DNA from 2 places in the Anaeromicrobium sediminis genome. Region 2 is predicted to be linked to the other one. Evidence: riboswitches for the same ligand, from Rfam matches in the RefSeq annotation. Region 2 holds a riboswitch; the other holds the start of a gene.
What was found. A riboswitch is a leader RNA that binds a small molecule or an ion and turns the genes downstream of it on or off. The one in region 2 is predicted to bind lysine.
Positions count from the first base shown of each region.

Region 1: it holds a riboswitch for lysine, as region 2 does, so the genes downstream of both, CCE28_RS18815 (Na+/H+ antiporter NhaC family protein) here and CCE28_RS18515 (aspartate kinase) in region 2, are expected to answer to the same signal.

Region 1 is NZ_NIBG01000025.1:48,365-63,034, reverse strand. It holds tRNA gene CCE28_RS18875 (tRNA-Thr) at 1-15, opposite strand, end outside; gene sigH (RNA polymerase sporulation sigma factor SigH) at 78-722, opposite strand; gene CCE28_RS18865 (NYN domain-containing protein) at 801-1,334, opposite strand; gene rlmB (23S rRNA (guanosine(2251)-2'-O)-methyltransferase RlmB) at 1,336-2,079, opposite strand; gene thyX (FAD-dependent thymidylate synthase) at 2,091-2,849, opposite strand; gene CCE28_RS18850 (hypothetical protein) at 2,865-3,233, opposite strand; gene CCE28_RS18845 (Mini-ribonuclease 3) at 3,267-3,707, opposite strand; gene CCE28_RS18835 (NUDIX hydrolase) at 4,424-4,849, opposite strand; gene CCE28_RS18830 (B3/B4 domain-containing protein) at 5,203-5,865, opposite strand; gene CCE28_RS18825 (YcdB/YcdC domain-containing protein) at 5,967-8,156, opposite strand; gene thiT (energy-coupled thiamine transporter ThiT) at 8,448-8,969, opposite strand; TPP riboswitch at 9,050-9,152, opposite strand; lysine riboswitch at 9,288-9,466, shown strand; gene CCE28_RS18815 (Na+/H+ antiporter NhaC family protein) at 9,603-11,324, shown strand; gene CCE28_RS18810 (MerR family transcriptional regulator) at 11,531-12,340, opposite strand; gene CCE28_RS18805 (carbon starvation CstA family protein) at 12,478-14,088, opposite strand; gene CCE28_RS18800 (hypothetical protein) at 14,110-14,610, opposite strand.
Region 2 is NZ_NIBG01000024.1:41,973-60,867, forward strand. It holds gene pth (aminoacyl-tRNA hydrolase) at 1-555, opposite strand, end outside; gene CCE28_RS18450 (ribose-phosphate diphosphokinase) at 727-1,674, opposite strand; gene glmU (bifunctional UDP-N-acetylglucosamine diphosphorylase/glucosamine-1-phosphate N-acetyltransferase GlmU) at 1,692-3,068, opposite strand; gene spoVG (septation regulator SpoVG) at 3,358-3,627, opposite strand; gene CCE28_RS18465 (winged helix-turn-helix transcriptional regulator) at 4,018-4,371, opposite strand; gene CCE28_RS18470 (iron-containing alcohol dehydrogenase) at 4,637-5,803, shown strand; gene CCE28_RS18475 (EamA family transporter) at 6,035-6,973, shown strand; gene purR (pur operon repressor) at 7,041-7,856, opposite strand; gene murC (UDP-N-acetylmuramate--L-alanine ligase) at 8,075-9,466, shown strand; gene CCE28_RS18490 (hypothetical protein) at 9,487-10,629, opposite strand; gene CCE28_RS18495 (LCP family protein) at 10,838-11,779, opposite strand; gene CCE28_RS18500 (SIMPL domain-containing protein) at 11,963-12,694, shown strand; gene CCE28_RS18505 (3-hydroxybutyryl-CoA dehydrogenase) at 12,735-13,583, opposite strand; gene CCE28_RS18510 (short-chain-enoyl-CoA hydratase) at 13,602-14,381, opposite strand; gene CCE28_RS18515 (aspartate kinase) at 14,644-15,849, opposite strand; lysine riboswitch at 16,011-16,201, opposite strand; gene CCE28_RS18520 (zinc-ribbon domain-containing protein) at 16,344-16,907, shown strand; gene CCE28_RS22350 (hypothetical protein) at 16,927-17,088, opposite strand; gene CCE28_RS18525 (metal-dependent hydrolase) at 17,300-17,977, shown strand; gene CCE28_RS18530 (GGDEF domain-containing protein) at 18,019-18,895, opposite strand, start outside.

The sequences.
Region 1 (14,670 bases), on a different contig from region 2:
CTGAGCCACATGGGCACTACCATCTTATTTTACTATCAAATAAGTTGTAAGTCAACATTCACTGCATATAAATAAATTTATTCATTTCTACTTTCTAAATATTTTTCTAACTTTCTTTTGACTCTCTGTAACGCATTGTCTATAGATTTAACATGTCTATTTAGTTCTACTGCCATTTCTTGGTAGGACTTTCCTTCCAGATAGGACATAAGTACAGTCCATTCTAAATCTGACAGTATTTCACCTATTTTTCCTTCTATAAACTTTAATTCTTCTCTAGATATTATGAGTTCTTCTGGATCTGATATTCTAGTAGAAGATATTACATCTAACAAAGTTCTATCTGACTCTTCGTCGTATATAGGCTTGTTTAGTGAAACATAAGAATTCAGAGGAATATGTTTTTGCCTTGTAGCTGTCTTTATGGCTGTTATTATTTGCCTTGTTATACAAAGCTCTGCAAAAGCCCTAAAAGAAGATAGCTTGTCTTCCTTAAAATCTCTTATGGCTTTAAACAGCCCAATCATACCCTCTTGAATTATGTCTTCCCTGTCAGCTCCTATTAAAAAATAAGATCTAGCTTTGGCCCTAACAAAATTCTTATACTTTTTAATCAAGTATTCTTGAGCCTGCAAATCTCCTCCTCGAGCCGCTTGCACCATTTCTTCATCGACTAATACTAATGAATCTGTTTTTTCGTAAGCGTCCCCCTGTACATTCACCTTATACACAACTCCTCTAATTTTTATTCATCTGTAAAAAAACCGTATGTTAATTATAACTTAATAAGGAAAAGGTCGTCAAGAAAGACCTTGACTTCTTCTCCATTTTTCAAGCTTTTCGACAATTTCCGAGTCAATTCTTTCCTCTAATGTTGATCTTATCTTCTTTGTCTCCTCAGTTTTTATACGAATTTTCTTCTTAACTTGATCCATTTCTATATTGAGTTCCCTTGCGGATATTCTAGTGGCACCACTGCCTAAGACCACCTGTTGTTCGGCCCAGTCTGATGTGGCAACCCTAACTTGATTCTTCCTATTTTTAGTTAACTCTTCTACTCTTTTTTCAATGTAAGAATCTGCCGTTTCATGTTCTTTAGTAAATATTATAGAGACACCCTTTATATTAATTTTCTTCATTCTACTTTTTTTCACCAAATGGGCATCAAAGACTATTGTTACTGTTTCCCCTGTATAATGCTTATACTCAACTATATCTTCAATAAGTTTTTCCCTTGCTTCTTCTAAGTTAGTGGCACCTATCTTCTTAAGTCTAGGCCATGCATTTATTATGTTATAACCATCTACCAACAAGTATTTTCCCAAATTTACCACCCTATTTCGTAAATTCTCTCTGCCTTACAACTTCATACATTAATACACTGGCAGCCACAGATGCATTTAAAGATGATACTTGTCCCTTCATTGGTAATTTTACTAGGAAATCGCATTTTTCTTTCACTAATCTAGATATACCCTTTCCTTCACTACCTATAACAAGGCCTATACTTCCCTTTAAATTTTGTTTATATGAAACTTCACCTTTCATGTCAGCTCCAGCTATCCAAAGGCCCTTGTCTTTTAAGTAATCTATAGTAGATGCTATGTTAGAAACTTTAGATACGGGAACATACTCTATAGCTCCAGCAGAGGTCTTTGCCACAATAGACGTCAATCCTACGGACCTTCTCTTTGGAATTATAACACCGTGGGCTCCTGCTGCATCTGCAGTCCTCATTATGGAACCTAAATTATGAGGATCTGTAATTTCATCTAATATTATAATAAATGGTTCTTCACCTAATTCTTTCGCTTTATCTAGTATAGTATCTATATCCACATAGGTATGAGCTGCTACATAAGCTATAACCCCTTGATGATTATGTGATTCTGATATTTGATCTAATTTCTTTCTTTCAGCAAATGATATGGCTATACCCTTTTCTTTGGCCATGGCCATTATCTTTTTCATAGATCCACTTTCTGATCCTTTTGCTACAACTATCTTATCTATTTCCCTATTTGATTTCAATGCTTCTATTATAGGATTTCTACCTTCAATTTTATCTATATTACTCATTTCACACCTCTTTATATATTTTTAAACTTCTCTATTACAGCCTTTATATTTCCACAGGTCATGGCACCTTCTGGACAAGTTCCCTTTAAACAGTTTGGACCTGCATATTTAAATATATTAGGGGCTGCTTTTCTAACTTCCATTAACATTCTTGTTGCCATTTCACGGATTTCCCATTGTGCTCTTTCACAACATCTATGATGGAAAAAATTCATTAAAGTTCTAGCATTCATAGTAAATACAATCTTAGTTTCACAGGCATTTGGAAATACATATCTACTGTCTTCTATAGCTTTTTTTTCTGCCATACTCTTGGCCTTTTTCTCGCTTATACCATCTTTCAAAAATTTATCCATATGTTTTTTTTGCAAAATCCCAACTAATTCATCATATGTCTTTTGATCTTCTTCCATAGCTTTTATAAACTTATCTTCAGCCTCTTTTATTCCTTTTATACTTGGTGGAATTATGTACTCAAACTGGTCTAACTTTACATACCTTTGAGATTGTTGGGAATAAGAAGCAATTCTATGTCTAACTAATTGATGAGTTAAAACTCTACTTATACCTTCTGCTGCAAAGGTGAAGTTTATATGTTCAATGGGAGATTCATGACCTAATCCCATTAGCATACTAATAAATTTTTCGATTTTTTCATCATCTAATCCCTTTTGTATTTCATCTACACCACTAGGAGAGTAACATAATTTAGCTGCTGTCGCTACAACCTTTTCTGGTTCATTAGTATATTGGATTAATTTCACATTCACTTCACTTCATCCCCTTTATGATTCTGTATTACTTTCTACACTAAATTTTTTAAACGGTAAGATTCTAAGAAAATATCCAGTCACTTTAACTCTATATTTCCCATCTACATCAGCTTCTATATATTTATCATTTCCCATATATCCAATATGTGATGTTCCCTCTTCACTAACCTTTGATATGGATGTTACCTTATAAGTTACTATGTTCTTTCTTGCAAAGAAGTTATTGTATTTAGGGTTTTCTTTAACAGCTAACTCTACAAATTTCTTTACTTTAAGTTCATCTCCACTCACCTTTACTTCATCGAAAAATAGAGATTTACCTACAAGTACAACAGTTAGTAGAATTGTAACATATAGCATTATTTTCTCTCTTTTGCTCACTTTATCCCACCTCTTCATATGACTATCTTATACCTAATTAGCTTCCAGTTCCTCTTCTAATATATTAATTCCCTTTAATATAATCTCTTCTATACGCTCTTTTTTATTTGTCAAATATAAATATCCTATTAATGCTTCAAAGCCCGTTGCATATTTATAATCTGAAATATTAGCATTTTTAGGAACCGTACTAGACTTATTATTTCTTCCCCTCTTTATTACACCCCATTCCTCCTCTGAAAACTCATCACTAAGTCCATGGACTATACGAGCTTGTGCAGAGGCTTTTACAAACTTGGTGGATTTTTTATGTATGTTATTCACATATCCACCGTATTTATGAAGGACATATTGTCTTATATATACCTCATATACTGCATCTCCCATATGGGCCAATACTAAAGAATTTAAAAATTTCACTTCATTTTCTGTTTTTTCTTCTAAGTTCAAAGACTTCAAAAAATCATTTCCCATATATAATACCTCAACTTTTTTATAGTTTACACTACTCTAAATGATACTATAATTTGGCTAAAGATTAAAGGCTTCTTAAGGACCATAAGTACTTTCTATTATTATTTTCTATAGATTTTAAATTATAATAGATTATTCCACTATAAAACTGACCTTGAATACAAATTCTTAGAACCATCCATTTATTTGTCTTATTTTGTTTATAGCATTGAATTATTTTGTGGATTCATATATATTTCTCGGGAAATATTTTGTTTATTGGATTTTTTTAGCTTTTTTCTCATTTTAACATATGGTTTTAGACAAAACATCTCTTCATTTTCCTGATAACACCTGTTACAATGTAGAAAAATGAACATATTTGTATTATAAGCCTTCCACATAAAAATCTATCTCTTATATTTTTATAATTCCTTAAATTTCATTCTTATCAATTAGTATATTACTCGTCTGCACCCATTCTTCATAAAGTTCATAACCTTAAAACATTAATTTCAAGTTTAGGTACTATCCTTAAAAAGTTAAGTTTTTAAAGATTAAGTTAAAGTTCAAGCTGAACTTAATTAAAAGTCCTATACTGTTAAAGTTAATTACTTTTCTTTCAAATAAGACATTTTATGCAGACAAAATAACCTTTAGTATGACAAGAATTTTTTCCGTTGAAATATTTACAATAAAAAAGCCAGTATCATGAAATGATACTGACCATAATTGTTTTATATATTTTTTTGCCAATTTAATAATTTTTCAAATATAATAGGTTGTATTTCTTTATAAGTGAGATTTTCAGGTAACTCATGGAAAACTCCCACTTCCTTTATCTCCATATTAGGAAGGTCCCCTACTTTTTCTGCCTCTGCATAAAAAAGCCTTCCGTATCTAGTATTATTATCTATGGTTACAGAGTATTCACACAAGGGAATCACATCACATTCTTTAGCTCCCGTTTCTTCGTAAAGCTCTCTCTTTGCCGTATGATTTATGTCCTCGCCATACTCTCTATGGCCACCTGGTATCTCCCAAGTGGTTCTATCTTTATGTTTTACAAATACCCACTTGTCACAAAAAGTAGTACCTATTATGGCAAATTCCAACTTTTCATCACTGACTTCACCTAGTTCATGATAATTCACTTCTAACATTTCATCCCACCGCCTATAATTTTAAAACTATTGTATTTTTATTATCATTTTAAAATCTAGTTTTCTTTAAAAAACATATAATTCCTCCTATAAGTGAATTTAATTTACAGATTTTTTTATTTTCTAGAGCGCACTAAATATGACCATAAAAAATCCTGCCGTAATATATACTATGCCAATTTTACATGGCTGTTTTAGTTTTATTGGATAATTTTAAACTCTTTTCCTTATAGTATCTAGTAATTTGCATCCATAGATATTAAATATAATCTTATCCATATGCCCAATTCCCCCTTATTAACAAAATAGTTGATTAAACAAATTAATGTGAAATCAACTATCTCATATCTTATCTATTCTACTATGTACGTTTCTATATTTTCTCCATCTGCGTATTTTTCAAATAGTTCCTTAGCCTTTTCATTCCACTGCTTTAATCCTTCTGTTCCTCCAAAGGCAAGTATGGTCATTAGCATCTTAGTAGTATCTTTAGTTATTTTGGTTCTCTCACTATCACTAGTAGGACTTCCAAATGCTCCTAGGTCATCACTCACCACAGGCATAAACTCTATATTAAGAACACCCCTACCAATGCCCTCATAAGGTTCATCCTTCTTACCAACTCTCATAACCACGTCACCCTCTATCTTATCCATGTTAAAGCATCCTATAGGATAGTATGACGTTATAGATAGTAAGTTGTTTATATCTACCAAATTATTAACCTTATATAATCCCTTATCTTTAACTACTCTTCTTATTAGGGCCTCTGATGCTATTCTGTATCTAGTAGGATCTTTCTTGCATTTTCTGTATCCATCTCGAGCATCTTTATTATTTGGAAGAGTTGCTATGTCTTTTACTTCTAACTTATTCTTTAGTTCTTCACAAGCTTTATCTATTTCTTCCCAAAGTTTATCATTGTGTTCTGTTACTTTTACATCTCCATGTATTACACCTAATGCCATGGTTGGAATATTATTTTTAATTTCATCTGATATGGTTATGTTTATCATTAGTATCACCTCAATATATATTTTAACCTAACAACCAGAATTTTCAATAATCATATACATGATCATATTAATAAATAAAGGTGGACATCCACCTTTATTTATTAATATTCTTTAAAATTTTCCAAGGACTTATATATGATTATAGCCATATCTAAGTAAGTAATATTCTTCTGTGGATTAAATTCTTCACCTTCAATCAATCCAAGACCTTTACAAAGAGCCACATATCCCTTATCTTCTTCACTTATCTTATTAGCATCTTTAAATGGCAGTACATAAATGTCCTGTGCCTTAGCTAATTTTTCATAACCTAGGGCTTTTACCATAAGCTTAGCCATATCCATATTGTTAACTTTCTTTTCTTTATTAAATTCTACAGCTTCATTATCTAATATTTTAAAATATACAGCGCCCTTTAAGATACTGTAGTTCTCATCTTCTTTAGATATGTTAGTAAACTTTAAGTCTTCATATCTATTAGCTCTATAGGCTCTATATCCTTTAGCCTTAGTTAACATTTTCACTGCATCTATTAAAGTTATTTCATTATTTAAACTGACTTTATCTATATCAATAACTTCTTTAGCTGCCAATACCTTTAATTCTTGTATATATGGATGATTTTTATCCACATTAGGTTTTTCATCTAATTTAACTTCTTTACCCGAATAATCTACAAACGTACCAGTGTTAGCATCTATGTTTAATCCATATCTATTAATTTTATTTTCTAATACATAAACTAAGTTTAGCTTATTATGTTTTTTATCCATATCCTTAGAGTATATTAATTTGCACTCTAAATTCTTAAGCCATAATTCTTTTCCTTTTTCTTCTGAAATTTTCCCAACATGATTTGGAAACTCCATATTATCAGTCCATCTCATATGGATATCTTCTATTGTTCCGTCCTGTGCACTTATATTTATATTTATGGAATCACCATCAAATCCTATGCCATTTTCTTTTCGAGAGAAATGAAAATAATAATCTCTTTCTATTTCATCATCATCTAATCTTTTATAATGGTTTTGATTAGTATCTATATCCCTTATTTTATCTGGATAAAATCTTTCTATAGCTTCTATAGCCTTATCATATGCTTCATTCCAAGTTAACTTTAGTTCAAATTCTTCTGATCCACGTCTGTAATTATAAATATTAACGCTTAATATTTCTCCCGTATCTGCGTTTATAGTTATTCCTCCATCTGTATCATACTTTTCTGCACCTTTTTTTCTAAACTCCACTTCCCAACAATTCTTTCCAGCATTTCTATATCTATTAACGTTCTCCATATATTCTATGGAATCTATTTCTATCTCTTTTTCATACAGGTCTTTTAAAAGGGTTTTGATTATTTCTTCAGCCCTTTCTTTGTCTACTTTCTCTTTTTTAATATTTAAAGCTTTTTTGTATATTTCTTGTTTTCTATCAAAGGATATATCTTTACTCTCTAAGTTTTTATCTATATTGTATTCTTTAAATTCTTTTGTTTTAGCATCTAATTCATTCTTTCCCTTATAACTTGCTCTATATACTAATTTGATATTTTTAGTTTTTCTAGTTTCCTCATCCCTAATTCCTAAATAATATTTCTCCATAGCAACTTCATCTTCTAGCAATTTTCTAGCTTCTTCTTTATCTATTATATTCTCTACTTTTGGTGCATCTATATTGTAGTCCCAGTTTATTCTATATTCTATCAATTCCCCATTTGTTCCATCTATCCCTAGATTTATGCCATTAGAAGGAAATTCCACACCATTTATTTGTCTTACATATTCAAATCTATAATTAGAAATGTCATATCTATTCATTATTCTATTTTCTTCATTTCTTAATTTAACACTTCCAACTTTTCCTGGTTGAATTTTTTTAAGAAACTCTTGAGCTTTTTTCTTAGCTTCTTCTTCTGATATGGATGGTACACTTATCTTTTCATCATAATCATAAGAATCCTTGGTACAATCCAATAAAATTCCCGTATTAGCATCTATTTCAACACGAAAATTAACTCCACCATTTTCTTTACGATTTCTCCATCTTATTCTCCATACTTTACTGTCTTTCTGTCTCCAACTCTTTTCTAACTCTATTCTCGTTTCAAATTTTTTCTCATCAATCTCTGTGGCAAAATAATTCTTTAGAAACTCCTTTCCTATGTCCGTCGCCTTATCCTTTGATATTTTCACATTGGTTTCACTTGTGTCTTCATTAGCAAAGGCTGGCATACTAATTGAAAATACCATCACAAGAACTAAAAAAAGACTCATAATCTTTCTTTGCAAATTTAACATCCCCTTTTCCTTTTATTTCCTATTACATTGTAATATATTTCCACAAATAATGTAATAGTACTCTAATAATAAAAAGTTTTTTATATAAAAAAGGCATGCGACCTATGCTTCGCTAGGAACCCCTATGGTTTCCTTCGACGATTGCTACCGCAATCTGAGCACCCTCCTTCAAAGAGGCAGGGGAACTCTTCACCTACAACCCCTTCTTTTTTTATTGATTTATAGTTTTCATGATAATTAACTTTCCTAGACAATAAAAAGGCCCTCAAAAGAGGGCCTATTTTAATATTTCATATTTTTAAGTGGTTTATGTAAAAGTCCGTATATGAATATTGAAATTATTATTTCAGGTATCAAATAGGAACCATTATATATAATTGAATAGGTAAGGGGACTTACTCCCTCTGGTGCATAAGAGGACCATACTACAACCCCAGAAACTACATGGGCTGCAAATCTCATAAATATACCTATAAACACTCCTAGCATTTCCTTTGGTAGACTTCCCTTAAAGAAACCAGCCAGTCCTAAAAATCCAAAAGCAACACTATAATCAAACAAAATTGATACTATGTGAAAAGACCATTTAGGACCTAATATGAATTGTATTGTACCATATACAATTCCAACGAAAACTCCCGGTCCACCTCCCCATCTTAGGGCATATACTAAGATAGGAACCATACTACCAGCTGTTATAGAACCGCCATTGGGAAGTTGATATATTTTAACAAGACTAAGTACATATGCCAAAGCTATAACTATACCACCTTCAATTAATTTCTTTGTTGAAGAATTTTTCATTTATAACCCCTCCTAAAAAAATACATAATTGCCTAGTAAACAAAATAAACCATGTACTTGGAAAGCACATGGTTTTTTATTAAAAAATCACTACACTTCCCTTCGCTAGTTCTAACTAGATCAGGTTCAAAGGGTTACAGAATCAAGTCTGCTCTCAGCCTTTAGGCACCCCCAGTGAATACATAACTATTCAATTTCACGACCATAATATCATACCTATAAATTTTTGTCAAAAATGACCTTTCATATTTTTACTATTGACACATTTTCTAAAAGATACTATTATATTAAGCATACATTTAAATAATCCGTTTGCAGTTCAATAATAGAGGTGCGATATTTATTAGTATTATAACTGAGTTAAGCAACTTTGACGTTATGAGAAAGGAAATTTCGCCGAAATGTATGACTGATAGCTTTAAGGTCATATGTTGGGACTATACAGAATATGTATGGGACTGTCACAAAGTTTTTCTTTGTGGAGGGCTATTGTTGGAATTAGAAATATCATACGTTTTTTTGACGTGTTTCTAACTCCTTAAGCCTTAGCTTAAGGAGTTTTTTTATTTTACACCCCAATAGCAATATAAGTTTGAATTAGTAAACGGATAGACAAAATAGGGGGAAGAAAAAATGAAAAGAAGAGTCTTTATACTTACTTTATTATTTATTTTATTAATGACTACTGTCTCTTTAGCTGTGGACCCAGAAGTGGCCCAAGCTAATGCAGACAAATATGGTTTATTAACATTATTACCACCATTAGTTGCCATCGCATTGGCTTTTGTGACTAAAAACGTGGTACTGTCCTTATTCATAGGAGTGTTCTCCGGGACTTTCTTAATAGCACTTAACACAAATAATTTCTTTGGTGCTATTATCCACGGTTTTTTAAATATTGTTAACCACATATTAGGTTCCCTTGCTGATAGCTGGAATGCAGGTATTATCCTTCAGTGTTTAGCAATCGGAGGCCTTATAGGTGTTATATCTAAAATGGGTGGAGCAAGGGCCGTAGCTGAAGCTCTAGCCAAAAGAGCTAAGACTCCTGTAAGTGCCCAATTAGTAACTTGGCTTTTAGGTTTAGTTGTATTCTTTGATGATTATGCAAATGCCTTAATCGTAGGTCCTATTATGAGACCAGTAACAGACAAATTAAAGATATCTAGAGAGAGATTGGCCTTCATAATCGATGCTACAGCTGCTCCAATTGCAGGTATTGCCCTTATCTCCACTTGGGTAGGTTATGAAATAGGACTTATAAAAGACGCCTATGAATCCATTGGACAAAGTGTAAATGCCTATGGTGTATTTATGGAAACTATACCTTATAGATTTTATAACATTCTTATATTAGTATTTATAGTTGCCACATCCATAATGTTAAAAGAGTTTGGACCAATGCACAAGGCGGAAGTTAGAGCTAGAACTACAGGAAAATTATTACCAGATGGAGCTACTGCCATGTCCTGTGATGAAGGTGATGATTTAGAACCAAAGGAAGGAATCACATTAAGTGTATGGAATGCTATAATTCCTATAAGTACATTAATAGTCGCAGCATTTGTTGGTTTTTACTTTAATGGATATGGGTATTTAGATGAAACTGTTAAAGCAGCAGTAGATGGATCTCCATTGTCAGTAATGGCCATTAGAGAAACCTTTGGTGCATCTGATGCAAGTATAGTTTTATTCCAAGCAGCATTAATCGCCAGTGTAATTGCCATAATCATGGCTGTAGGAAAGAAAATTCTTACCGTATCTGAAGCAATTGATACTTGGGTTCAAGGCACAAAGTCATTAGTTATTACAGCAGTAATATTATTATTAGCTTGGTCCTTATCAGGAACTATTAAGGAATTAGGTACTGCTAAATTTTTAGTTTCAATTTTATCAGATAAGATTCCAGCATTCTTATTACCGTCAATAATATTTGTATTAGGATCTATCATATCCTTTGCTACAGGAACTTCATATGGTACTATGGGTATCCTAATGCCATTAGCTATACCTCTAGCTTATGCCATATCTCCAGAAACTAGTTATGTAGTAATGAGTGCAGGAGCAGTTTTAACAGGCGCAATCTTTGGAGACCACTGTTCTCCCATATCAGATACGACCATATTATCTTCCATGGGTTCTGCATGTGACCACTTAGAACACGTTAAGACTCAGCTATATTATGCTTTAAGCGTAGGCCTAATATCCGTATTATTTGGATATATTCCTGTAGGACTTGGAATTCCAGTTTGGATAGTACTACCAGTAGCTATCATATTAATATTTGTAGTAGTTAAGTTCTTTGGAAAAAGTGTACCAGATGCAGTAGAGAATATTGAAAATAAAGTAGCATAAATTTAAGGACCATGAATTTCATGGTCCTTTTAGGCTGTTGACAAACCCGAATTTCTTCGTTGTTGCTGAAACCAAGAACCCTTACGTATGTCTATATACGCTGCGGTCTCTTGGTTTCAGCACGCCTCGAACTTAAATTTTGTCAAAAGTCTATAATCTTGTAGACTTTGTCTACAATCTGTAAGGACCATGAATTTCATGGTCCTTTATTTTACGGGAATTTGTATTTCTGTTATATAATTTCGTTCATCTTTAGCCACAAGTAGGTCAATTAAAGATATTTCTACAACTTTACCTGTAACTTCATATCCCTTATTCTTAATATAATCTAACATTTTTTTAAATGTTTTATGGGTATCCTTGTACTTACCCCTATGATACGAACACACATATTTGCCCTTAGGTAATTTTTTAATATCGCTCACATCATCATCCTGTGTGAATAAAAATAAGCCTGAGAAAGACTCGTATTTACCCTTTAGAACATCTTCATATTCCAGAGTAACTCCTACTTCATCCTTCACTTCAAGGTAATGTTCATTGGCCATTTCATATATGTCCTTTATGGCCATACCAAATTCAGTAAAATCCTGACCATTAATTAGAGGTTTATATATTATATTTCTTTCACCTATATATTTTTCATGAACTTTAAAATCGTCTATTAAAAGGGCCTTATCTATTATGTTCAATTTATTGATTATTTTTTTCCTTGCGTAATTTAATTCTTCTATCTTTTCATCTACTAATTTTAAGTGAGACTTTAATTGTTCTTTGCTATTTTTCACATGACCTTCATTTAAATAATTTTTTATATCCTTTAATGACATTCCTAATAATTTCAAATAACTTATAGTTTCTAATGTTTCTAATTGTGCCTCAGTATAATATCTGTAACCAGTTTTTTCATCTGTATGTTCAGGTTTTAATAGGTCTATTCTGTCATAATACCTTAGGGTCTGAATAGATATTCTATGTATCTTTGCCACTTGTCCAATTGAAAACATATCATTCATTTTTCATAACTCCCCATTAAAATTTATTTAGTAACCTATTTACCTATATTCTATACTAACTTTCAAATATTATCTATTAACTTTTAAAAAATTCGAAAAATTAAAAGGGTGTGAAATTTTTCCACACCCTTTTAATTTTATACTATGTGCTCTTTATCATTACTTGTAAACACCTTATATGCATCCTTAGTTAATATTAACGCAAATAGTAACAGCAGTGCTGGTAATGCCACTAATATATAATTTTCACTGGCAAGATTTTGCTTTATGAGTAATATTAAAGCAAATACAGTTACGGCTAGCATGAATATCATAGGAATTATGAACATCTTATAATTCTTTCCACTTTTCTTTAACCATACGGCAACGGCTATTAGGGCTAGTACTGCTAGTAATTGATTTGCTGATCCAAATATTGGCCAAATCTTAGTCCAACTACCACTACCTAACCATCCTCCTAAAACAACCGTAATACCTGTAGCCACATATCTATTGGCTAATATATTTTCACTTTCCCCTTCCTTTTGATCAATCATCTCTTGAAATATGAATCTTCCAAGTCTTGTTCCCGTATCTAAACTAGTAAGGGCAAAGGCTGATATAGCTAATGCTACAAAAGATTTACCCGTAGCATAAGGAATTCCAAACTTAGACATAAATACTCCTATACCATCGGAAAATACATTTATAGGACCTCCAGCACCTAATAACTCTGCAAACTTATCCTTAGTCACATAAGCTGCTGTTATGATTGCTATAACTGCAAGGACACATTCTATAAGCATACTTCCATATCCAACAATCTTAGCATCTGCTTCGCTGTCTAATTGTTTAGAAGACGTACCCGATCCAACTAATGAATGGAATCCAGATATGGCACCACAGGCCACAGTTACAAATAACATAGGGAATAATAGTTTTCCTCCCACGTTGAAAGAAGTAACTGCTGGCAATTCTATAGTCGGTCTATATATTACTATACCTAAAACAGCCCCTATAAGCATGGCATATAATAAGAATGAGTTCAAATAATCTCTTGGCTGTAGTAGTATCCAAACGGGAGTTACAGATGCAACAAATATGTATCCCAATAATATATATATCCATACTTGTTTAGAAAGAACTAATGGAAACTTTACTCCAAGTACTATACATCCAAATAAAAGTACTACACCAATTATACTAGAAATACCAAGAGGCATTCCCCTTCTATATACAAAGAAACCAAATAATATGGCAAGCATTATAAACATTACTGATGATGAAGCTGCTGCTGGTACACTTACAAAGGTATTAGCAACTATATTAACAAAGGCCGCTATAACTAATAGTAATGTAAGCCAAGCAAATATACCAAATAACTTCTTACCCTTTTTACCAATATTAACTTCTATAATTTCACCTATAGATTTACCATCATGTCTTATAGATGCAAATATGGAACTGTAATCTTGTACACCACCAAAGAATATCCCTCCAATAATTATCCAAAGCATAACTGGTAGCCATCCAAATACTGCTGCGGCAATAGGTCCTACTATAGGCCCTGCCCCCGCTATTGATGCAAAGTGATGACCTAAAAGTACTGGCGATTTAGCTGGCATATAATCTACACCATCGTTTTGAGTGTGGGCTGGAGTCTCTCGAGTCTCATCTATCCCCCACTGTTTAGCTAACCAACTTCCATAAGTTACGTACGCAATAAAAAATACCACAATACTAACTAAAATTAACCATAGTGAATTCATGGAATCCCCTCCTAAAAATTTTTAGAAAACGTCGTAAACCGACCTTGCCCCCTTTCCTTTTTTGTTTGTAATGATTTTTTTATCATTTACATTAACTAATATAAGCTTTATATTTACCCATCCTTTAAAACCAAACATGAAGCTCTTATAAAACTTATATTTTTTAACCCTTTTAATTAAATCTTCATCTATTTCTCCTTTGCCTACTACTAATACCCCTGTTATATCAGTACTCATATGCTCATCACTGGGAGTCACAAAATCATCTACAGAGGATTCTAAAGTTTTTATGAAGGAGTTTAATATATCTAAATTTATATGCTCATAGTCCTTTAGAAATATGACTTCGTTATTTTCAAAGGAATATATATTTACCCTTTTACTCATGAAATATCTAGAGTTTTTGCAGTTGTGGGTGGCCATTATGTTCATATGTTTTTCATCATAAAAGTAATTCCTGTTTATATCAAAATATGCATTTAATCTATTTTCAATACTACTTATATAGTTTTTAATTTCCATAATATCCATCCTTTTACAATTGTTTTAACTAAATTAACACATTATTCAAAATTTATCAAT
Region 2 (18,895 bases):
ACCATTATATCTATTCATTGCTAAATCAATTCCATCTTTTATTATGAATTCTACAGAATCTGCTGCCTTATCTATAATTTCCTCTATTAGTGGTTGTTGTTCTTTTGAAAATTTTCCTAAAACAAAATCTGCAAGTTTTCCATATTCAGGCTTTCCTATGCCTATTCTTATTCTTGGGAATTTATCCGATACTAATTCATATATTATGGATTTCATACCATTGTGGGTTCCAGCACTTCCTTTCATTCTTATTCTCATTTTCCCCACTTCCGTATCTATATCATCATATATTACAATTATTTTAGATATATCCACTTTGTAATAATCTACTATTTCTTTTAAGCTACGTCCACTTAAGTTCATGTATGTAATAGGTTTTACTAGCATAACCTTTTCATTGTTTATTCTTCCCTGTCCTATTACAGCTTTATGTTTTACTTTATTAATATCTATATTATTATTTTCTGCAATTTTGTCTATAACATCAAACCCAACATTGTGTCTAGTCTTATTATATTCTTTTCCTGGGTTTCCAAGACCAACTATTACGTACACTCTTATCACTCTCCTAAATATTCAACTCTTTAATTATATCATAGTTAGGTAATAATCCTAAAATAGTTTAACCTTATTAAGTCACCTATATTTACTATGACACTATTACAGTAGTATTATATTTATCTTTTTAAAAAAACAAAAGTGGAAGAACAAGTCTTCCACTTTTTATTAATCAAATAACTTACTTACAGATAAGTTTTCATATATTCTCTTTATAGCCTCAGCAAATATTCCTGCCACTGATAGACAGTTTATATTTTTTATTTTCTTATCATCATCAAGTTCAATAGTATCAAGTAATACTAATTCATCAATTTCAGAATTGTTAATTCTCTCTATTGCTGGTCCTGATAATACAGGATGAGTACAGCATGCATAAACATCTTTAGCTCCAAATTCCTTTAAAGCACTAGCCGCATTAGTAATAGTTCCTGCTGTATCTATCATATCATCTATTAATATTACATTTTTACCTTCTATATCGCCTATAATATTCATTACTTCTGATACATTAGCCTTAGGTCTTCTCTTATCAATTATAGCTATAGGTGCATCTAAGTATCCCGCAAAGTTTCTAGCTCTAGTTACACTTCCTAAGTCTGGAGATACTACTACTAAATCTTCAATGTTTCTTTCTCTGAAGTGCTTAGCTAATATTGGTACACCTAAAAGGTGATCTACTGGAATTTCAAAATATCCTTGGATTTGTGCAGCATGTAAATCCATAGTAAGTACTCTGTCTGCTCCTGCTGCCGTAATTAAATCTGCTACTAATTTTGCTGTGATTGGATCTCTAGCTTTTGCTTTTCTATCTTGTCTTGCATATCCATAATAAGGAATAACTGCATTGATTCTTCCTGCAGAAGCTCTCTTTAATGCATCTATCATTATTAAAAGCTCCATTAAATTATTATTTACAGGTTCACAAGTTGATTGAATTACAAATACATCTGCACCTCTTACAGTTTCATTTATATTTACTGAAATCTCGCCGTCACTAAAAGTTCCAACGTGAGCATCTCCTAATTCAATTTCTAACTCCTTGCAAATTTTAGAAGCCAATTCTTTAGATGCATTTCCTGCAAATACTTTGATCTTTTGTCTATTAGTATTCATTTAATATCCTCCTTAGGCTATTTGTTTTTTAGAAGTCCTTTTCTTTCTACCCATCCTTCTATATTTCTTTGCTTTTGCCTAGCTACTGATAAAGCTCCCTCTGGAACTTCTTTAGTTATAGTAGAACCTGTAGCAATATAAGCACTTTCTTTTATAGTTACTGGAGCTACTAAGTTACAATTACTTCCCACAAAAGCATTGTCCTCAACTATGGTTTTATGCTTATTCTTCCCGTCATAGTTAACAAATACTACTCCACAACCTATATTAACACCTGAGCCAACTTCCGCATCTCCTATATATGCTAAATGGGATGCCTTAGAATTATCTCCTATAGTTGCATTTTTAACTTCAACAAAGTCTCCTATTTTAGCTTTTTTACCTATTTTACTATTAGGTCTTAAATATGCATATGGTCCTACAGTAGTTTCTTCATCTACAAAACTGTCTATTATAGTAGAGCTTTGAATTTCCACATTATCCTTAATAATAGAGTTTTCAATTCTAGTATTATGTCCTATAGAGCATTCATTCCCAATAATAGTATTACCCTTTATTATTGCACCTGGATAAATTATAGTGTCTTGCCCAATTTCCACTTGAGCATCTATATATGTATTATTAGGGTCTATCAATGTAACTCCACTTTCCATTAGTTTGTTTAATGTTCTGTCTCTCATTATCTTCTCAGCTGCGGCCAACTGAACTCTTGAGTTTACTCCTAAGATTTCTTCCATATCCTCTAATACATAAGAACCTACTTTATGTCCTTTGTCATTTAGTATTCCTACTACATCTGTTATATAATATTCCTTTTGACTATTATTATTATTTAATAAGTCTAAGGATTCTTTTAAAAGCTTTGCATCATATAAATACATTCCAGAATTTATTTCAGTAATCTTAAGTTCCTCTTCATTTGCATCCTTGTGTTCAACGATTTTTTCCACATACCCTGCTGTATCCTTTACAATTCTTCCATATCCATAAGGATTATCCACATGAGCTGTCAAAACTGTAGCTGATAATTTATTTTCCTTATGATAGTCTATCATTTCTCTTAGTGTGTCTGCTTTAATCAAAGGAGTATCCCCATATAATAAAAGAACATAACCTTCATCTTTAATATATTCTTTTGCTTGCAAAACAGCATGACCAGTGCCTAATTGTTCCCTTTGCAGAACAAAATGTACATCATCTTTAACCGTTTCTTTTACCTTGTCTGCACCATGGCCTATTACCACTACTGTTTCTTCACAATCCGAACATTTAGCCACATGTATAACATGTTCTACCATAGATTTTCCACATACCTTATGCACTACCTTTGGAAACTTAGATTTCATTCTAGTTCCTGCACCAGCTGCTAATATAATTGCTGTAGTCTTTTCCATTTATAATCACTCCCTATTATACATCATTTATATATACTATAGAACACAAAACTTTATTTTTCGACAAGTTCTATGTCCTTATTTTTTCCTTTTTTTCGATAAATAGTATATCACTTTTCATACCATATAACCAACAATAAACTTAATATTTAAAAATTTTTTAAGACAAATGTTAAGTATTCATCATTTAAACCCAGATTATATGCAATAAAAAAAACCTTATTGATGAGAACTATAATAAGTATTTCCATCATAAAGGTTTTTAATTTAAAAATATCAGGCTTGTACATTACTCATCTTGGCTTAATTTTGCCTTTTCATAAGCATCAAATATTTTGTCTTGTAATCTAGATCTAGTTTCTGAGTTAATAGGATGAGCTATATCTCTAAAATCACCTTCTCCTATTTTTCTACTAGGCATAGCAATAAATAATCCATTTAGTCCTTCTATTATTTTAATATCATGTACAACAAATTCATTATCGAAAGTAACTGACACTATCCCTTTCATTTTTCCTTCATCCTGGATTTTCCTTACACGAACATCTGTAACTTGCATCCCTTTTACCTCCTTCCTGGTCTCATACAAAATAAGCTATTTAACATGTTCTCCAAATATTTTTTATTTCCTTCTTTATTTTCAAAAATATTTAAAAAATTTTAACTTTTTGAATAAAAAAAATTATATTTTTAAATATTCTTTATTTTCAAAACAATGTTTTGTAATTATTGTTAATTCTCTTATATATCATTTCCCTTGATAAAAAAGGCATGCTTCATATGCTTCGTTATGGAACCCTATGGTTCCCGCAGGCGTCTGCTATCGCGATCTGAACACCTTCCTTTAAAGAGGCAGGGAATGTTCCCCCACCCCCTTGATTTTTTACTTATCCATAGTTTTGAAAATTTATAATTTCCTAGTAAGTAAAAAAACTAAGCTAAATACTGCTTAGTCTTTTCTGTAATTAGATATATAATTTTTACCCCATTTATCCATTTGTTCTAATATAGGCATTAATTTTTGACCTTCTTCGGATAAGGAGTATTCTACCATGGGAGGAATTTGATTATAAATTTTTCTATTTATTAATCCATCTTCTTCTAAAGTTCTTAATTGTTGTGTTAACATTTTTTGTGTGATTTTCGGAATGATTCTTCTAAATTCATTAAATCTTATAACTTCATGATTTCCTAGGTTCCACAATATAAGGCCTTTCCATTTTCCACTTATTAATTCTAAAGTTACTTCTATTTCACATCTATAATTACTACAACTCACTTTATTAGTTCTATCTTTAGGCATATTTTATTATATTCACCATCCTTTGAAAATTTTTTTTAGGAATTTGTCCAGTGTAATAACAATAGGCAACCCCTATTATATCAGTATTTTAATAAATTATAGTTTTTCCATTAGTTTCCTTTTTGAAACTATCCTACTAAAAAGTGCCCTCTTCGCACAGGTTTATTATATTTGTATAATGAATCATGTGCTGAGGCACAGAAAGTTATATTTAATAAAAAAACAACTAAAAAAATTATATCATAAAATGAATGGAGGAATGAACATGGCAAGATTCACAATACCAAGAGATGTTTATTTTGGAGAAGGAGCAATAGAAGAATTAAAGAATTTAAAAGGGAAAAGGGCTGCCATAGTAATTGGTGGTGGTTCAATAAAGAGAAGTGGAGCATTAGATAAAATAGAAGGATATTTAAAAGAAGCTGGAATGGAAACTACACTTATAGAAGGGGTAGAATCAGATCCATCAGTTGATACCGTAATGAATGGCGTAAAAATAATGCAGAAATTTGAACCAGATTGGATAGTTGGAGTAGGTGGAGGTTCACCTATAGATGCGGCAAAAGCTATGTGGATATTTTACGAATACCCACAATTTACATTTGAAGAAGCTGCAAAACCATTCTCCCTACCAGAGTTAAGAACAAAAGCGAAATTTGCAGCAGTAACAACAACTAGTGGAACTGGTACAGAAGTTACATCATTCTCAGTGATAACAGATAATAAAACTGGAGTAAAATATCCAATAGCTGATTACAATATAACACCAGACATAGCAATAGTAGATACTGATTTAGCTCAAACAATGTCACCAAAATTAGTAGCACACACAGGAATGGATGCATTAACTCATGCTTTTGAAGCATACGTGTCAACAGTAAGAACAGTATTTACAGATGCACTAGCAATGAAATCTATTGAAATGATGAAAGAGAACTTAGTAAAGTCATTTGAAGGAGATACAAAAGCAAGAAGTGAAATGCACTTAGCACAATGCCTTGCAGGAATGTCATTCTCAAATGCAATCCTGGGAATAGTTCATAGTATGGCACATAAAACAGGAAAGATATTTAGTATTCCTCATGGATGTGCAAATGCAATATACTTGCCATATGTAATTCAATTTAACCAAAAAATTGCTGGTAAAGCTTATGCTGACATAGCAAGAAGATTAGGCCTAGCAGGAAATAATGAAGAGGAATTAGTGAATTCATTAGTAGAAATGGTAATAGATTTTAATAAAAAAATGAATATTCCACTTACATTAAGAGAATTTGGAGTAAGTGAAAAAGACTTTAATGACAAACTTGAAGAAATTGCAGATACTGCAGTAGCAGATCCATGTACAGGTACAAATCCAAGAGAGATATCGGTAGAAGAAATGAAAAAACTATTTATTTGTGCTTACAATGGTGAAAAAGTAGAATTTTAATAACAAATTATGAATATAAGACTAAAGGCTCTACTGAGTGCTTAGTCTTTTTCAAAAACATTAGTTAAAACTAGTATAAGAAGTTGATTTTTATTTAGAAATAATAGGAATTTATTAATACATGTAGAATAAAAGTAATATTAGAAAGCTTTTTCAAGTTGTTTATCTATAATAAGATTTTGTTAATAAAGGACATGATTTTAATTACTTAATTATAGAAAGGAGATGGAAATGATTATAAATGAAAAAATGAATAGAAAAGATATTGGACTTGCCTTGCTTGTAGTGACGGTTTGGGGAGCTAATTTCACTGTGATTAAATTGGGTCTTGCTGGAGTACCTTCCATGCTATTAGCTGTTTTGCGCTATGTGTTAACCGCATTTCCCGCTGTTTTCTTTGTAAAGCGTCCTGCCATAGAATGGAGATATTGTATTGCCTATGGATTGGCAGTGGGTGTCGGCCAATTTGGTTGCTTGTTTTATGCCATGGATATAGGTATGCCAGCGGGTATTGCTTCTGTGGTTCTTCAATCTCAAGCATTCTTTACAATTTTATTTGCAGCAGTGCTTTTAAAAGAACCACTAAAGGTAAGACAACTGATAGGCCTTGTAGTTGCTTCACTGGGTCTTTACCTCATAGGTACAAATGGAGGTGCTAACGGAACCTTATCCATTCCTCTTGGAGCATTTTTATTAAGTCTTTTAGCCGCCGCTTGTTGGAGTGGCTCCAATATAGTAATAAGATATGCTGTCAATCATGCAGCTTCTAGGGGAGAAAAATTAGACATGCTTAGCCTTGTTGTCTGGTCAAGTCTTGTACCTCCTATTCCTCTTATGATACTTGCGCTCATGTTTGACACGCCTGAAACATTATTACACGCAATTACTAATTTGAATGGAGTATCTATTTTTGCTGTCTTTTATCTTGCTTTTTTCGCAACATTAGTTGGATATGGCACATGGAGCGGATTAATTGCTAAGTATTCTGCAGGCCGAGTAGCCCCACTCTCTTTACTCGTTCCTGTCACTGGACTTATTACCGCTCGTCTTGTTCTTGGAGAACAGCTTTCCTCCCTACAGTGGGCCGGAGGTTTGGTTATAGTTCTTGGCATACTCATATCAAATTTTGGCCTAGCACCAATGAAATTCTTACTTAAGGCTAAAGATTAAAAGCTGTACTTAAAGCACAGCCTTAAAAAACCAACTAAAACAAAAAAGGTTAGCCTATGCTAACCTTTTAAACTAACTCTTCATTAGGATATATTATTACATTTTGTTCCCTATCATCTATGTGATCTAATACAAGTAATGGAATATAATCTTTTACAACCTTAGCTTCTGGTTCCTTAGTACTTATTAAGACTCCTATTCCTACCACATTTGCATCAAATTCACGCATCATATCTACCATTCCCTTAGCCGTTCCTCCAGCCTTCATAAAATCGTCTATTATGATTACATTAGACCCAGGTTTAATAGCGCGCTTTGATATGGACATGGTTTGAATTTTACCAGTAGACCCAGATAAATAATTAATACTAACAGTAGACCCTTCCGTAACTTTACTATCTCTTCTTAAGATTATAAGTGGTACATTTAGTGCATTTGCCGTCATCATAGCTATAGGAATACCTTTAGTTTCTACTGTGATTACGTAATCGATTTCCTTGTCCATAAATTGAGTGGCAAAGATGTTCCCAACCTTTCTCATAGTAGCAGGGTTATATATTATATCTGCCATATATAAAAATGGACCTGGTATAATTCTTTTAGGATCTTTAAGTTTGTTACAGACTTCATCTAATATTTCCTTAGTTTCTTCTTTAGTTAAGACAGGTATATATTTTACCCCTCCAGCAGCTCCTGGCACAGTTTCTATCTTGCCCAGTTCTAAATCTTCCATCAGTTTCTTTGCTATGACAATATCTTCACTGATACTAGATTTGGCTGCATTGAATTTATCCGTAAAATAACTAAGATTAAATAAATGATTTGGATTATCAGTCAATATTTTAACTAATGCTCCGATTCGTTCATTTCTCTTTATTTTCATTCTTTTCCATTCTCCATTCAATTTTTTCGTTTAATATTATATTATTGCTTTTTACACAATTATTCAATACATTTATCTTCCAACAAATATTTTTATGTTATAATTTTCTAAGAAAACTTTTTGTTCATATTTATCATTTCACATTCTTTTTATAAATATATATAAATATGGCTATAATTAACAATAAATTTTATTAAGTTTTATTGGAGGATTTTATAATGTTTGATTTTGATTTAGATAAACATAGTATAAACCATATACATTTTATCGGAATAGGTGGAATAAGTATGAGTGCTTTAGCACAAATTCTTATTAACTTCGATTATAAGGTTTCTGGATCTGATATGAATGATTCAGAAATCACTAAAAAACTTTCATCACAAGGGGCCACTATACATATAGGCCATAATAAGAATAACATATCTAGTCCAGATTTAGTAGTATATACTGCTGCAGTGAAAGAAACTAATCCAGAATTAATGGAAGCTAGGACTAAACAAATTCCTATCCTATCTAGGGCAGAAATGTTAGGACTTCTTATGAAAAAATTTAAAAACAACATAGCCGTGGCAGGTACCCATGGAAAAACTACCACCACATCTATGATCTCTGTAATTTTAGACTACAATAAATACTCTCCTACCATATTAGTTGGTGGTCAACTAGATAACATAGGAGGTAATGTTAAAGTCGGGTCTAGAGATTACTTTATTACAGAAGCATGTGAATATGTGGGAAGCTTCTTAAAATTCTTCCCTACAGTTGGAATTATTTTAAACATTGAAGAAGACCACTTAGATTATTTTAAGGACTTAAATCATATTAAAAATACCTTTAGAGAATTCATAGATTTAATCCCAAATGATGGCCTTTTAATAGCTTATGGTGATGATCCTAATGTACAAAATATAATAGACCATGTAAATTGTAACTTAATCACTTATGGTCAAGATAATAATTCAGATTACTATCCTATAAATATTTCTTTCAATGACCTTGGATATCCTTCTTTTAACTTGTATAAAAAGGATAAATTACTAGGAAAAATAAATTTGAGAGTTCCAGGCGAACACAATCTATACAATTCCATAGCATCAATTGCATGCTGTCATCATTTTGGAATAGATATTGACCATATAAATGAGGCTCTAAATACCTTTGGTGGTACCCATAGAAGATTTGATTTACTCGGTAATATTAATAATATAAGAGTAGTAGATGACTATGCTCACCACCCAACAGAAATAGAAGCCACATTAAAAGCCGTATCCAATATAGATCATAGTAACCTATGGTGTGTTTTTCAGCCCCATACCTTTACTAGAACCATATCCCTTTTAGATGAGTTCTCAGAGGCCTTTGATGGAGTAGATAATCTCATTATCACAGACATTTATGCAGCTCGAGAAAAGGACACAGGACAAATTCACTCTAAGGATTTAGTTGAAAAAATCAAAATGCGTAATGATAAAGTGACATATATGAAAGAATTTGATTCCATAGTAGATTACATTTATGAAAATGCTAAACCAAATGACTTGGTAATTACTATGGGAGCTGGAAATGTAAATAGAATTGGAGAAAAATTAGTAAATAAATTAAAAGGCTAGGATTTTATCCTAGCCTTAAACTATATACTCATACTACTTTTGATTATTTCACCTATATTTTCACTATAATATGTCTTGTTTTTATAAGTAATACTATTTTCATATATCTTAACCTCAAACTCTTCTCCTGTCACATTAAAGGTTAAGGTATATTTCAATTCTGATTCATCAGGAGTCACCATTGTTTCTGACTTTTGTGAGTGGATTAGCATTCTAGCTAACTCCCTTGGATAAAACACTTCATCTTCTAAGTCAAATATATTATCCTTATCATCTATTACTATCTTTGTACTATTTAATAAATACTCTATTGAATCCCTATCAAAAACCTTATCTATTTTATATTTATCCATTAAATAATTCCAAAGTTCTCCATCATATTCATAAAACTCCTTAGAATCATAGGAATCAATTAATATTGTCTTTTCATTTAAAAGCTTTATATTATATACCATATCCCCTATGCCCACTTCTATATGATAATTTGGGAATATGGCACTTAAATTCATATTTTCTTCCATAACTATTGGCTTTTTCAAAGTAATATTTTCTAAAAAATCTTGAATTTCTTCATTATTGAGAGTCCACACACGAGATACATCTTTAGCTAAAATACTTATTTTATCCACATCATTAAATCTCAAGTGTTTAGAGTATCCATATACATATATGATTCCCAATTCATCTATAATCCTTTGTATTTCTTCTACATTACCTTCATACACATTACTTCCACCTGTAGGATTGTCTACTATAATATACTTGTCATTTAATTTTATTTTAATATTTTCGCTTTTTACATGGAGAGTATATAGATTCTCACTATACTTTTCCTTGTCTTCTTTAGATGACATTACTAAATTAAGGTCCATTCCCTTTAAAAGAGCTACAATTTTATCCGATTTATCCTCTTCCACCTCTATTACATTATCAGGAGAAGATTTACATTCTATATATAATTCATTAATATTTTCAACAACTTCTTTAAAAGGGTCCTTCTCTTGTACTGCTGGTATTTCCTCTTTAACTTCTTCAACTGCCACAGTACTTTTTTCCTTTACTTCTTTCTTCTTATCCAAAATAAAGAAAGTAATAGATCCACTTACACTTCCAAGTACTAAAAACAGTATTACTAATCTTACTATTACTTTCGTGTTTTTCACTGTTTATCACTCCTAAGTTAATCATAAAACATTTATCTATAAAATAGCCCATTCTTATGTTTTTATACATCCTTCATTTTTATACATATTCTGCATATGCATTAAAAGTCCTTCCTACCCCTATAATTATATTAATTTTATTTAAAAATTCCTATAGGCAAATAAGACTTAACTGCAAAAAAATAAGGGTGCAAATTTGCATCCCTATTTATCTTGAATATATTTCTTTTATTATATCTTCTACTCCAGATTTATCATGTATAAAGTATGATAATCTATTTCTCATTACAGTGTCTCCAGGAATAGAATATGTCTTTAAACTATCACTATCCATACCAATGGCATCTGTAGCAAGTTTCACCGCATCTACTACAGACATGTCCGTTTCAATATATTTCATAACGGTATTGGCAACTACTGGTAATCTAAAACCTAATGCCTTTTTTAAAGCAGCCTTTATAAACTGTTGCTGAGTTTTAGTACGACCTAGATCTCCATTTGGATAACCCGTTCCATCGTTGCCCTTTCTAAATCTTAAAAACTGAATAGCTTTTTTACCATTTAACACTTGTGTACCCTTTTTTAAATCTATGTGAAGAGGTGGACTGTCATAAGGGTCATCATATTTCATATCCATAGGAATAGTCACCTTTACTCCCCCTAAGGAATCTACTACACTCTCTACACCTTCATATCTAACTTTCACATAATAGTCTATAGGAACATTACAAAGAACTTGGCTAATAGCTACCTTAGTTCCCGTTACACCTTCATCTCCATGAACTGCATTTATTTTTTTCTTATCTGGAGAATGATTTTTATTTCTCTCGTAGTAAGTATCTCTAGGTACAGATACTAAGTCTATATTATTAGTATCTGGGTCAAAACTTGCAAACATTATAGTGTCCGTTCTAGGCCCTTCCATACCTAGTAATAAAAAATTAATTCTCTCGCTTTTCTCTATTAAAATCTCCAACTCGCTCTTTGGTTCTTCCTTTGGCACTTCTTTTTCCTTTTCTTCTTCCTGTGGTTGCTCTACTACAACTTCCTCTGGAGGATTATAAAACTTTGTAAAGGCCCATACTCCAGCTCCAATTACCATTGTAAAACATAGAAATGCTATGAAAAATACCTTCATAAATGTCTTCATATTTATCTTCCTTTCAAATACATATCCATATATATTGTAACATATGTTAAAAACATAATAGTTAAAAATATATTACAAATAATAACATGAAATCTTTTCCACTCTTTTTTGTAATTTTTTGTTAACTATTTTTTCCCTAAAATAAATTACAATATATGTATTAATAATAAAGGGGTGAAGTATATGAATAACAAAAATCCATTAATAATTGTGGCCTTAATATTAACCTTAGGAGTTATAGTCTCCTCTGTTATAGTGACAAAAGGTTTTGTTCAAGTAAAGGCTAATAAAAATTCATTAACCGTTAAGGGTAGTGCTAAGAAGCAGATTAAATCAGACTTCGTTGTATGGAATGGAAGCTTTTCTGTTCAATCTAGTGATTTATCCTCTGCCTATTCAAAAATTAAAGAGGATGAATTGAAGGTAAAGAATTATTTAATTAATGCTGGTATTAAGGAAGATGACATAGTTCTATCCTCCATTTCAACTAGTACATATAATAAAATATTACCAAATGGCACTTATACCAATGAAATAGAAAGTTACAAACTCTACCAAACTGTTGAAATCAGATCTAGTGACGTAGATAAAATTACTAATATATCAAGGGAAGCTACAGACCTTATAAACAGTGGGGTAGAATTTAGCTCTAACGGACCTCAATACTTCTATACTAAATTAGCTGATCTAAAGATTGAGATGATAGAATTAGCAACTAAGGATGCTAAATTAAGGGCAGAAAAGCTTCTTCAAATTTCTAATAATACTCCAGGTCAACTATTATCTGCTAGAGTTGGTGTATTTCAAATAACACCCCTTTACTCTAATGAAATCTCAGATTATGGAATCAACGATACATCTTCATTGGAAAAGGAAATTACAGCTGTAGTATCCTGTGAATTTGAAGTGAAATAGATGAAAATAAAAAAATGCTGCGTGAGCAGCATTTTTATTTTTATCTATTATAGTTATAGAAACCTTCTTTAGTCTTTCTTCCTAATAGATTAGCTCTAACCATTTTTCTTAATAATGGATGTGGTCTATACTTAGAATCACCAAATTCATTATATAATACTTCCATAATAGCTAGGCATACATCAAGACCAACTAAATCTCCTAAAGCTAAAGGTCCAATTGGATGATTAGCACCAAGCTTCATAGCTTCATCTATGTCTTCCTTAGTAGCTACACCATCAGCTAATATTCCTACAGCTTCGTTTATCATAGGAATTAATACTCTGTTTACAACAAATCCAGGAGCTTCTTCTACTTCTACTGGAGTTTTTCCTATTTCCTTAGTTAATCCTACTATTACTTCCTTAGTTTCATCAGAAGTAGCAATTCCCTTAATAATTTCTACTAACTTCATTACTGGAACTGGATTGAAGAAATGCATACCAATAACCTTATCTGGTCTATTAGTAGCTGATGCTATTTCAGTTATAGATAAAGAAGAAGTGTTTGTAGCTATAATAGTATCTTCTTTACATATTTCATCTAATTGAGCAAATAATTCTTTTTTAGCTTCCATATTTTCAGTGGCAGCTTCTACTATTAGGTCGCACTCTTTCATTATGCTAATATCTGTAGACGTATGTATTCTACCCATTATTTCAGTTTTTTGCTCTTCAGTTAATCTTTCTTTTTTGATTAATCTGTCTAAGTTTTTAGATACTGTAGCTAATCCTCTTTCAATAGAAGAATCTCTTCTAGCTCTAACGCAAACTTCATAACCCTTTTGAGCAAAAACTTGGATAATTCCAGCTCCCATTGTACCTGTTCCTAAAACACCTATTTTTTTCATATAATGTTCCCCCCTAAATTATTTAGTTTCAAAATTTGCTTCACGCTTCTCAACAAAAGCAGTCATACCTTCTTTTTGATCCTTTGTTGCAAAACACAAACCAAATAAATTTGCTTCTACTTCAATTCCTGTATCAATATCACCTTGCATTCCTCTATCGATTGCCATCTTAGAGTATCTTACAGCTAATTGACCATTTTTAATTATACTTTGAGCCATACTAATGGCTTCATCAAGTAAGCTTTCCTTATCCACAACCTTGTTTACTAACCCAATGCTTTGAGCTTCTTCAGCTTTAATTATCTTTCCTGTAAATATTAACTCCTTTGCTTTAGCTACACCAACAAGTCTTGGTAATCTTTGAGTACCTGAAAAGCCTGGTGTAATACCTAATCCTACTTCTGGTTGACCAAATTTGGCCCTTTCACTTGCGATTCTTAAATCACAACTCATAGCAAGCTCACAGCCTCCACCTAAAGCAAAACCGTTAATAGCGGCTATAGATGGCTTTTCTAGCGTCTCAATTTTTCTAAAGACCCTTTGGCCTAGGATCCCAAATTTTCTTCCTTCTTCTGCATTTAAATCCTTCATTTGGGAAATATCAGCTCCAGCAACAAAGGCCTTTCCTTCTCCAGTTACTATAAGTACATCTACAGAATCATCTTCTTTTATATTATCAATAGCTTTATCTAATTCCAATAGTATTTGAGAATTTAACGCATTTAATGCATTTGGTCTATTTAACTTTAAAATAGCCATTCTATCTTTTTTTTCTAGAATTAACATTTCATAGTTCATATTTTTCCCCCCCAATTATAGCCTACAAAGAAATTATACATCTTCTAAGTAAAAATACCAACATCTATTTTTTCCTGTTTTCCATAAATACAGCCTGTCTAATGTTATATTCGTTAAATATATAACAATTCCTCCTATTTTCTTTTCTAATTATTCTGAAAACATATTATAGGTAAGGTCAACACTTTATTACTTTATGTTCAACCTTACCTATTTAGAACTTTTTTTTATATTAAAATATATTTAAATTAAAGTTTTTTACCTATAGATTAAATTCATTAGCTACAGCTTCTAAAGCCCTTTGTCTGTCCTTTGTATCTATAGTATAAGAAATTCGTATTTCGGAAGTAGTTACCTGCTTAAATTGGATATTGTTTCTAGCTAATATATCAAAGACCTTCGCAGCAACCCCTGATTGACTTCTCATACCTATTCCTACGACAGATAACTTTGTTATATCTTTCTCTATTTCTACGTTTATATTTCCTATTTTTTTCTCTACATTTTCTAATATATCAAGTATGATTTTTTCATCTGTCTTAGGAGCTGTAAAAGATAGGCTCACATGTCCTCCTGCTGGAGCTGTTTGACTTATCATATCTATATTAATATCCTTACTTGCTAGCTCATTAAAAATATAGCTTATATTTTGTATATCATATCTAACATTGTCTATAGTAACCATTAAATCCTTATCACTTAAAGATAATCCTGTTATTGCTTTACTTTCCATAGTATTGTCACTCTCCTTTATATAAGTTCCTTCCCACTCCCCTGTGTTTAATGCCACATAAACCTTTACTCCATACTTTTGTGCAATTTCAACAGATCTAGTTTCCATAACCCCTGCACCTAAACTTGCCATTTCAAGCATTTCCTCATAGCATATACTCTTTAATTTTCTAGCTGTAGGAAATAAGCGTGGATCTACCGTATATATTCCATCCACATCCGTGTATATTTCACAATCACAATCTAGTTTAGCTGCTAAGGCCACTGCCGTAGTATCACTTCCACCACGACCTAAAGTAGTTATATCTCCATTATTATTTACACCTTGGAAACCTGCCACAACTACCACTTTATCTTCACTTAAATGATTTTTTAAATTAGTCAAATCTATATCTTCAATCCTAGCCTTTGAATGAAACCCCTTAGTTTGTATACCTGCTTGCATGCCTGTCAAGGATACGGATTCACATCCTTCATTTTGAAGAGCCATACTCATTAATGATATGGATACTTGCTCTCCAGTGGATATGAGCATATCTAATTCCCTCTTATCAGGATTGGTATTTAAAGAGTTGGCCATATTTATCAAGCTATCTGTTGTATCACCCATAGCGGATACAACAACTACCACTTTATCTCCCTTTTCCCTTCTTTTTGATATTTTACTTGCTACTGCTTTTATTTTTTCTAAGGTAGCAACTGAACTTCCACCATATTTTTGTACTACTACGGCCATATGATTTACCTCCCCTATTCTCCTATATAAATATTTATTAAAGCTTTTATCTTATATTCTCCTATATAATCATTTATTAAAGCTTTTATATGGTTTTTTTACAATAAAAAAACAGCCAAAGCGTAAAAAGGCCATTGACTGTTATTTCTCCTTTTCACCCTTTGTGCATCAGCTCCTTATTGATAAAGTGGTGAATTTATCAATAACAGTCATATACCTATTAAGTATATGCCCAACATATAAATTTAGAGACAATTTACATATTTCGGCAATAATTCCTTTCCCATAAGATCCTAGAGTCTCTATCTCTCACCTGTGGTAATTATAATCATTGCAACCTCATAACACACAAACTAACATATTTAATTGTTTTATTTTTTCAAAAGTGCCTTTTATTAAAATTTTAATAAAAGTTTTTTATTTCTGACATTTTAGCATATATATAATTTATTGTCAATAAAATAGTATAGAAATGATTTTAAAGGGGGTATAACATGAGTATAATTAATAAAGTAAAACAAGGTATGATTGATAGCACTAAAATAATTAAGGACATTTCCTTTGATGTAACGGAAATGACTAAATTGAAAATGGCTCTTTCTAAGGATATGGCTAGTTTAGATGGTCTTTATTATGACCTTGGGAAAGCCCTTTATGAAGATTTTAAAAATAATAGTATTGAGAGCCTATCTGAAGAATCAATATGTCTTTTAGAAGAAATGAAAAAAATTGACTCTCGAATTGAAGAAAGTAAAAGTCATATCGATGAATTAAAGGGAATTTTAAAGTGTCCTCAATGCGAATTTGAACTAGAAGATCATGTGAACTATTGTCCAAATTGTGGTCATCCTGTAAAGGATACTTGTGCTTGTAAGGATGGGGGAACATGTGATGGTAACTGTGGCTGTAAACAATCACATGAAAAGGAAGATTCCCTTGAAGAATCCCTTCCAGTAGAAGAGTGTCCATCACTAGAAGAAGATCAAATAGAAGAGGATTTAGAACCATGTGAATGTGTAGCAAGTCCTATTGAAAGTGAAGAAAAAGACGCTGAGTAATTTTACTTAGCGTCTTTCCCTATTCTATCTCTTCTATCTCAAAGTCTAAATCCATAATCTGTTTTCTTAACTCTCTTTTCATCATTAATTCTTTTTCAGATAAATTATTACGATTTATTAAGTCTGTATATCGATCCATTAAATTGTTTCTTCTCTTGGTCAACATCTTGACATATTCCATTATAGAACTTCCTTCCCTTTTCGACTTTTTTCTACACGAATCTGTGTATTTCATTATACAAAAATTCATCTGATTTGTAAAGAATATTTAGACATCTTCAATTATTATTTTTGCATATTTTCATATTTATATACTATTTTTATTAAACCATCTATATTTTTCCCAAAATTTAGTATAATAATAAAGTAATTAAATATAAGGAGGACGTAAAATGAAAATCAAATTTATCGCTCACTCTTGCTTTTACATAGAGCACAATAACTTTAAAGGTCTTATAGACCCATTTATAAATGGGAATCCATCGGCTCATGTGGATATATCTGAATTTAAAGACATATCCCATCTATTTGTAACCCATGGCCACGGTGATCATTTAGGAGATAGTGTTTACTTAGGTCAACATTTTAATCCCCTTACAATAAGTAATTTTGAAATTTGCAATTATCTTAGTATGCATAAATTAACCTGTCATCCTATGCATATAGGAGGTTCCTATAATTTTGACTTTGGAAGAGTTAAAATGACACCTGCCCTTCATGGTTCATCTATACAAACGGATACAGGTGACCTATATGGAGGAAATCCAGGAGGATTCTTAATTGAAATAGATGGTAAAAAAATCTATCATGCAGGGGATACGGGCCTTACTATGGATATGAAACTCCTAGAAGATGAACATATTGATTTAGCTTTAATTCCTATAGGAGGAAATTTCACTATGGATATACATGATGCTGTCCGTGCTGTGGACTTTATAAAGCCTAAAAAGGTAATCCCAATGCACTATAATACTTTTGATCTAGTAAAAGCAGACCCAGAAGAATTTAAGAACTTAATAAAAAATTCAGAGGTTATCATATTAAATCCAAGTGAAGAAATTGAACTTTAGTATATAAAAGAAGAAAAACATATAGAAAGAAGGAAGATATATCATCTCTTCCTTCTCTTATCTTCATACATTTTTTCATCTGCCCTTTTAATACATTCTTTTATAGTAGATTTAAAGCCATATTCTTCATGACCTATACTTAGGCAAAGATCATGACTAAGAACTGAACTGTCCCTATTCCATCTATTCACCTTATATCTTATATTGTTTACAAGACCCTGAACCCTTTGTTTATTACTATCCACAAGACCTATTAAAAATTCATCTCCACCATATCTAACTACCACGTCCTTATGGGTAGTAGAACTCTTTAGTATATTGGCCACTTGGACCAGTACCACATCTCCCACATTGTGACCATAAAAGTCATTTATATATTTAAATTTATCTATATCTATTATGAAAATACTAAAAGAACTCTTGTTGTCTTTTATTACTTCTTCCTGAGTTTCTATGAATCTATTAAAATAATGCCTATTATATAAACCTGTTAAGGAATCTGTATTAGCTAACTCTTTTAACTCCTTATGGGCGACCTTTAGTTCTTTAGTCCTTTCCTCTACTAGCTTTTCCATGTTATTGTACATATATTTTAGATGGTTAGCCATTTCTTGTATCTTATTTCCTAGTACTTCTATTTCATCGCCACTCTTAATATCTATCTCAATATCAAAATTTCCTCGTCCAACTTCTTCTACTGTATCGGCTAACTTCAGTATGGGCTTTGTTAAATAAATTGTTATTAATACTCCTAAGGTTATTAATATGGCCCCAGCATAAATTACTTCAAATAAGAGCCTGCTATTTAAATTTTCGTGTATGTACTTATCTTCATCTATATATAAAACCATATATATGGACTCATCCATATTATGAGGTAAATCCATTTTTCTAAAGGCAATGACCTGCTTATTTTCC